3 regions of the Herbaspirillum sp. NPDC101396 genome follow, and region 3 is predicted to be linked to each of the others. Evidence: predicted binding sites of a transcription regulator. Region 3 holds the regulator's gene; each other region holds the start of a gene.

The links. Region 3 encodes sigma-54, which starts transcription at its own class of promoters, with help from an activator protein. Its sites were predicted from a motif close to TGGCANGNAANCTGCTTT; they were not measured.
Region 1: glnA (type I glutamate--ammonia ligase) is a predicted target of sigma-54. The motif match lies at 1,114-1,131, and genes of this name have one in related genera.
Region 2: ACIROY_RS09820 (CmpA/NrtA family ABC transporter substrate-binding protein) is a predicted target of sigma-54. The motif match lies at 1,388-1,405, and genes of this name have one in related genera.

The regions. Positions count from the first base shown of each region.
Region 1 covers NZ_JBIWNT010000003.1:515,546-517,747, reverse strand. The annotation lists gene glnA (type I glutamate--ammonia ligase) at 1-991, opposite strand, end outside; gene ACIROY_RS12050 (rhodanese-like domain-containing protein) at 1,363-1,827, shown strand; gene ACIROY_RS12045 (response regulator) at 1,924-2,202, opposite strand, start outside.
Region 2 covers NZ_JBIWNT010000003.1:12,875-15,076, reverse strand. The annotation lists gene ACIROY_RS09820 (CmpA/NrtA family ABC transporter substrate-binding protein) at 1-1,136, opposite strand, end outside; gene ACIROY_RS09815 (ANTAR domain-containing response regulator) at 1,574-2,200, opposite strand.
Region 3 covers NZ_JBIWNT010000005.1:86,244-88,445, reverse strand. The annotation lists gene hpf (ribosome hibernation-promoting factor, HPF/YfiA family) at 9-362, opposite strand; gene ACIROY_RS17790 (RNA polymerase factor sigma-54) at 486-1,967, opposite strand; gene lptB (LPS export ABC transporter ATP-binding protein) at 2,001-2,202, opposite strand, start outside.

The DNA.
Region 1 (2,202 bases), on a different contig from region 3:
CTTCGAAGCCTGGAACCAGACGCTTGTACGAGTTGGTGCCTGGGTTGGTGATCGCGTTCAGCGCCTTGGCGTGTTTGATGATGCCGCCGATGTAGAACAGCGCGAATTCGGACAGGCCAGCATAGCCGTCGCCTGCGAACAGGTTCTTGCCGTCTTTCCAGACCGATTGGTGAACGTGCATACCGGAGCCATTGTCGCCGACCAGTGGCTTAGGCATGAAGGTCGCTGTCTTGCCGTAGGTGTGGGCAACGTTCCAGATCACATACTTCAGTGTCTGTGTCCAGTCAGCGCGCTCAACCAGTGTCGAGAACTTGGTGCCCAGTTCGTTTTGACCTGCGCCGGCCACTTCGTGGTGGTGCACTTCAACAGGGATACCCAGGGATTCGAGGATCAGGGACATTTCCGAACGCATGTCCTGGAAGCTGTCGACTGGTGGCACTGGGAAGTAGCCGCCCTTGACGACCGGACGATGGCCGGTGTTGCCGCCTTCGAGCTTGGCGCCGGAGCTCCACGATGCTTCTTCGGATTCGATCTTGACGAAGGAACCGGACATGTCCGCACCCCAACGTACGCCGTCGAAGATGAAGAATTCTGGCTCAGGACCGAAATAGGCGGTGTCGCCCAGGCCCGAGGACTTCAGGTAAGCTTCAGCGCGCTTGGCGATGGAGCGTGGATCACGGTCGTAACCCTTGCCATCGGATGGCTCGATCACGTCACATTGCATGAACAATGTGGTTTCTTCCATGAACGGGTCGATGTTGGCGGTGTTTGGATCAGGGATCAGCAACATGTCCGAAGCTTCAATGCCCTTCCAACCGGCGATCGAGGAACCGTCGAATGCGTGACCCGACTCGAACTTGTCGATGTCGAAGTGGGAAACAGGCACAGTTACGTGTTGCTCTTTACCCCGGGTATCGGCAAAACGGAAATCAACAAACTTGACTTCATTGTCTTTCACCAACTTCAAAACCTCTGCGGCCGTCCTTGCCATGCGAATCTCCTAAAACGAGGAAGTAGTATAAATTTGTACAATTTGGGTGATGAGCCGACTACGTGCGACTTGATGTGTGCAGCAAATACAACAGATAGTGCGCCAGAACTCAGGCGGGAATGATAGCAGATTCCATGCCATCAACTGCCTTGCGTTCATGCTTATGACATATTTTAGGGAGTTATTGACGGGTGGGCGTTTCCGAGCAGTGCATGCCAATTCCAATAATGAGCAATTATGGTGCAAATGAATATTTATGCACCAATAAAATGCGATTTATGTGAAATGCTTAATTTTGGTGCAAATACTCCGCGCTGCTGGCGTTGAAATAATAATTTAGGTATCTTTTCAGCAATTCTCAAAGGACTCTGATGACGACTTCCAACGAAATTCTTTCCACCGCCGCCCAACGCGCTCAGTCCGGCCAATTTCCGTATGCCGGTGCGGTAACGCCGCAAGAGGCGTTTGCCCTGCTGCAGGGCGACCCGGCCGTGAAACTGGTCGACGTCCGCACCAAGGCGGAACGCGACTGGGTCGGCCAGGTCGTCATTCCCGCCGAACAGCATCTCGCGGTGCAATGGAATCTCTACCCGGAAAGCGTGCCCAATCCGCAGTTCCTGGAACAACTGGGCGCTGCCGCCGGCAAAGAGACTACCCTGCTGTTCCTGTGCCGCTCGGGCGTGCGTTCCCGCCATGCCGCCAAACTGGCGACCGAAAGCGGCTATGTGCGCTGTTATGACATCCTGGAAGGCTTCGAGGGCAACAAGGACAGCGCTGGGCATCGCAAGACCATTGAGGGATGGTGCAAGGCCGGCCTGCCGTGGGTCGGGGCTTGAGTTGACTTGAATCGGGCGACGCCGCTCTGGCGTTCCTTCATCGCAAAAGCCAAACGGCCCGCATCAGCGGGCCGTTTGGCTTTTTGCAAACTTGAATCAGATGGATTGCAATTGCCGTTCGAGCACACTGACTTCAGCGCTCAGATCAGACGGCGGCTGCGCGCGATGCACGGCAATTGCTTCGATACGCTCCAGTGTCCTGACAATCTCGCCTGCCGCCATCGTCAAGGCAGCACCTTTCATCCGGTGCGCCAGCCTTCCGACTGAAGTAATGTCAGCCTCATCCATGGCCGCCCGCAACGCAGCGAAGTCCTCGAGGGAGGTTGTGCGGAACAACGCGGTCAGATCCACGCTGCGCATGTCGTCGATATGCAT
Region 2 (2,202 bases), on a different contig from region 3:
GGATTCTTGCCGTCCCATACGGTGCCGTCCATCAGCTTCGATGTACGCATCACGTCCTTCGGAATGCTGGTCTTGGTCATGGTCGCGGCGTCCTTGTACAAATCAATCTGGTTGACCGACTTGGCCACGGCCAGGTAATCCGGATCGTCCTTGAGCAGGCCCCAGCGGCGATGCTGCGTCATGAACCACATGCCGTCCGACAGGTACGGGAAGTTGACCGCGCCGTCGTTGTAGAACTTCATGTAGTTCGGGTCGTCCCAGGTCTTGCCGAGACCGTTCTGGTAGCGCCCCATGATGCGTTGATCGATGACGTCCTTGCTGGTGTTGACGTAGGACTTGTCGGCGATCACTTCGGCCATCTTGTTCTTGTTGGCCAGCGAGGCGTCGATCCATTTTCCGGCCTCGAGGATCGCCGCCATCATGGCGCGACAGGTGTTCGGATATTTCTTGGCGAAGTCGAGCGTGGTGCCGAGGACTTTTTCCGGATGGTCTTTCCAGATGTCCTGCGTGGTGGTGGCGGTGATGCCGACGCCGTCGACGATCGCGCGGTGGCCCCAGGGCTCGCCAACGCAGAAACCATCCATGTTGCCGACTCGCATGTTGGCCACCATCTGCGGCGGCGGTACGGTAATGACCTTGGCGTCCTTCATCGGATTGATGCCGTTGGCGGCCAGCCAGTAGTACAGCCACATCGCGTGGGTGCCGGTCGGGAAAGTCTGCGCAAAGGTGTATTCGCGCTTGTCGGTTTGCATCAGCTTGGCCAGCGACGGACCGTCGACGCCCCCTTTGTCGGCGATCTTCTTCGACAGCGTGATGGCCTGGCCATTGTTGTTCAGGTTCATGAGCACGGCCATGTCTTTCTTTTGCCCGCCGATGCCCATCTGCACGCCATAGATGAGGCCGTAGAGCACGTGCGCCGCGTCCAGCTCGCCGTTGGTCAGCTTGTCGCGCACGCCGGCCCAGGAGGCTTCCTTGCTGAGCACGATCTTGATGCCGTATTTCTTGTCGAGACCGAGCACCGAGGCCATCACGACGGAAGCGCAATCGGTCAGCGGAATGAAACCGATCTTCACTTCTTCCTTCTCCGGTTTATCGGAGCCGGCCGCCCAGGCTCCTCCCGTGGCTAGTCCCAACATGCTCGCTCCCGTTGCAAGTCCTGCAGTCTGAATCAATTGACGACGCTTGAAATCCACTTCGTTCACAGCTTCCACGGCCTTGCTCGCTTGCTCTTTGAATTCCATCGCATTCCCCATTTGTTCGGCGGCAAAAAAAAAGGCGTCCCTTCGGCATGCACTGAGTCATGTCGAAAGACGCCTTTGTCTTGGATGGATCCGACCGCCATTGGCCGGATCGTTCATTGCGCAAACCTTGCGCTAATGCAGACGATTCAGCAAAGAGCGTGCCAAGCAGCTTATAAAACACTTAAAAGCCGCGCCGCTCATGGGCAAAGCGACAATCCGGCGTAACAGGTTTGAAAGGAAAGCGAGGGGAGTTTGCAAGCGTGGAGGCGCACCGCCTTTGTGCTGCGCACCAATTTGGCGGTGCATGCACGCCGCCGCATGCGGGAAAAGTGTCAGCCGAGCAAGTCTTCGACGTCCAGCAGGCGCTGGGCGATTTCCGAGAGCTTGAGGTTCTTGTTCATGGCCATGCTGCGCAGCTTTTGATAGGCTTCGTCCTCCGACAGCTTGTGGCGGGACATCAGCAGGCCCTTTGCGCGCTCGATCACTTTGCGTTCGGCCAGCTTGTGCTTGGTGTCGGACAATTCGGTCAGCAGCTTCTGCTCCTGGCGGAAGCGCGCCAGCGCCACGTCGAGCACCGGCTTGATGCGTTCAGCTTGCAATCCGGCCACGATGTAGGCAGTAACGCCGGCTTCCATGGCGGCTTCCATGGTGCTGGTGTTGTCGTCTTCGGTGAACATGACGATGGGGCGGCGCTCGTCGCGCGTGGCGATGACGATGTGCTCGAGCACGTCGCGCGCATCGGACTCGGCGTCGATGATGATCATGTCGGGCTGAAGCTGGGCGATGCGCTCGGGCAGGTACAGGTCGGCCGGCAGCGAGGCGATGATGTTGTAGCCGGCCTCCAGCAAGCCGATGCGCAAGGCTTTGCCACGCTCGGCCTGCTCCTGCAGGTCGGTGTCGGTCTCATCATCGGCATGGTCGATGATGGTGTTGACGACGACAATGCGTAGATTGCGCATGT
Region 3 (2,202 bases):
GTTGGCTATCACGAGGCAGCTGCGGGCAACGGTTCTTCCGGCAGGCGTTTTGCCATCGAGTGATGGTTTTGCACGCGGTCCTTGTGCTTGATCACCTGGCGATCCAGTTTGTCGATCAGCATGTCAATGGCGGCGTACAGGTCGTGTGCAATGCTCTCGGCATGCAGGTCTTTCCCCTTGATATGAACGTTTATTTCTGCCTTCTGGCGTTTTTCTTTTTCGGTCAGCTTGTCTACGCTGAGAATGACACTGATGTCGATCACATGGTCAAAGTGGCGCTTGATGCGCGTCAGCTTGTTTTGCACGTACTCGCGGATGGCGGGGGTCAAATCGAGATGATGGCCACTAATGGTCAGATTCATACAGCACTCCTATCGTGAGATTGCTGGAGGTTCTTACGCATTGTCCGGTTGCTTGCAGGCAGCACCAGAACAAAACACCCGAACTCAACAGAACACAGCAACGATGCTTTGCTACAGAAAAACTTACAGAGATTTGCGGAGATTCACCGGCGGAATTTTGAGCACTTCGCGGTATTTCGCGACGGTCCGTCGCGCCACCACCATGCCCTGTTCCGCCAACATATCTGCAATCTTGCTATCAGAGAGTGGGTTCTTAGGGTCTTCTGCTCCTATCAGTTGTTTGATGAGAGCCCGTATCGCAGTGGAGGAAGCTTCACCTCCGGTTTCTGTTGCGACGTGGCTGCCGAAGAAGTATTTCAACTCAAACATGCCATGCGGGGTCAGCATGTACTTCTGAGTCGTTACACGAGAAATAGTGCTCTCGTGTAGACCCAGTGTATCAGCTATTTCGCGCAACACAAGGGGTCTCATGGCAACGGCGCCATGTGAAAAAAAGTTGCGTTGCCTCTCAACAATTGCCTGGGCGACACGCAAAATTGTGTCGAAGCGCTGACGCATATTTTTGATCAGCCACTTGGCTTCCTGCAGCTGCGAACCGAGCGAGCCGTCGCCCTTGGCTTGCTTGAGTGCGTTGGCGTACATGGCGTTGACGCGCAGCCGCGGCATCACGTCGTGGTTGAGCAAAACCTGCCAGCCGTCCTTGGACGCTTTGACAATCACGTCGGGCACCACGTAGTCGGATCGGCCCGATGCAAACATGGCGCCGGGATGCGGATGGCACTGGCGAATCACGGCTTGCGCCTCGCGCAGGTCTTCATCGTCGCAACCGAGCGCTTTCTTGATTTTATTGAAATCACGCTGGGCGAACAGCGCCAGGTAATCTTCAACGATGGTCAGCGCCAGCCGGCGTGTGACAAAGGCAACTTTCGGCAAGCGCCGGACCTGCAGCGCCAGGCATTCGGAGGCGCTGCGCGCGCCGACGCCGGCCGGCTCGAAGCTCTGCAGCAGCTTCAGTGCAATGGTCAGTTCGTCAAGTTCGATTTCCAGTTCTTCGGGCAGGCGCGCATGGATTTCTTCCAGCGATTCTTCGAGATAGCCGTGGTCGTCAATCGCGTCGACGATCAGTTCGATCAGCGCACGGTCGCGCAAGCTGCGCACGGTCAGGCGGGTCTGCTCCTGCAGGTGTTCGCGCAGCGTGACGTCGTGGGCTTCGAGTTGCGGACGCGAGTCTTCGTCGTCGGGTGTCTTGCCGGTGCGGGCGACGTCGTCGAAGCTCCAGTCGGCATCGCCGCTCGCATGCTCGTCGCCGCTTGCACTGTCCTGCGGATCGCCGGCTTCGCCTTCCGCGGGTGCAGCGCTGGCGGCGCTGTTTTCGACCGGCTCCGCCTGCGCCGAAGACGGGCTGCTGAGGGCGCCGTCGGCAAGCAGCCGCACGGAATTGTCGAGCGCATCGTCGAGGCGTTCCAGCAGCGGATTGTCCGACAGGATCTGTTCCAGTTCCTGGTGCAGTTCCAGCGTCGACAGCTGCAGCAAACGGATCGACTGCTGCAACTGCGGCGTCAATGCCAGATGCTGAGAGGTGCGAAGCTGGAGGGATTGTTTCATTCAGTTTTCAGTTGGCAGCGTATTGCCTGCGGATTACATGCGGAAGTGTTCGCCCAGATACACGCGGCGGACGGACTCATCGGCGATGATGTCGTCAGGGCTGCCGCTGGCCAGCACGGTGCCCTGGTTGATGATGTAGGCGCGATCGCAAATGCCCAGCGTCTCGCGCACGTTGTGGTCGGTGATGAGCACGCCGATGCCGCGTTCCTTGAGGAAGCGCACGATGCGCTGGATC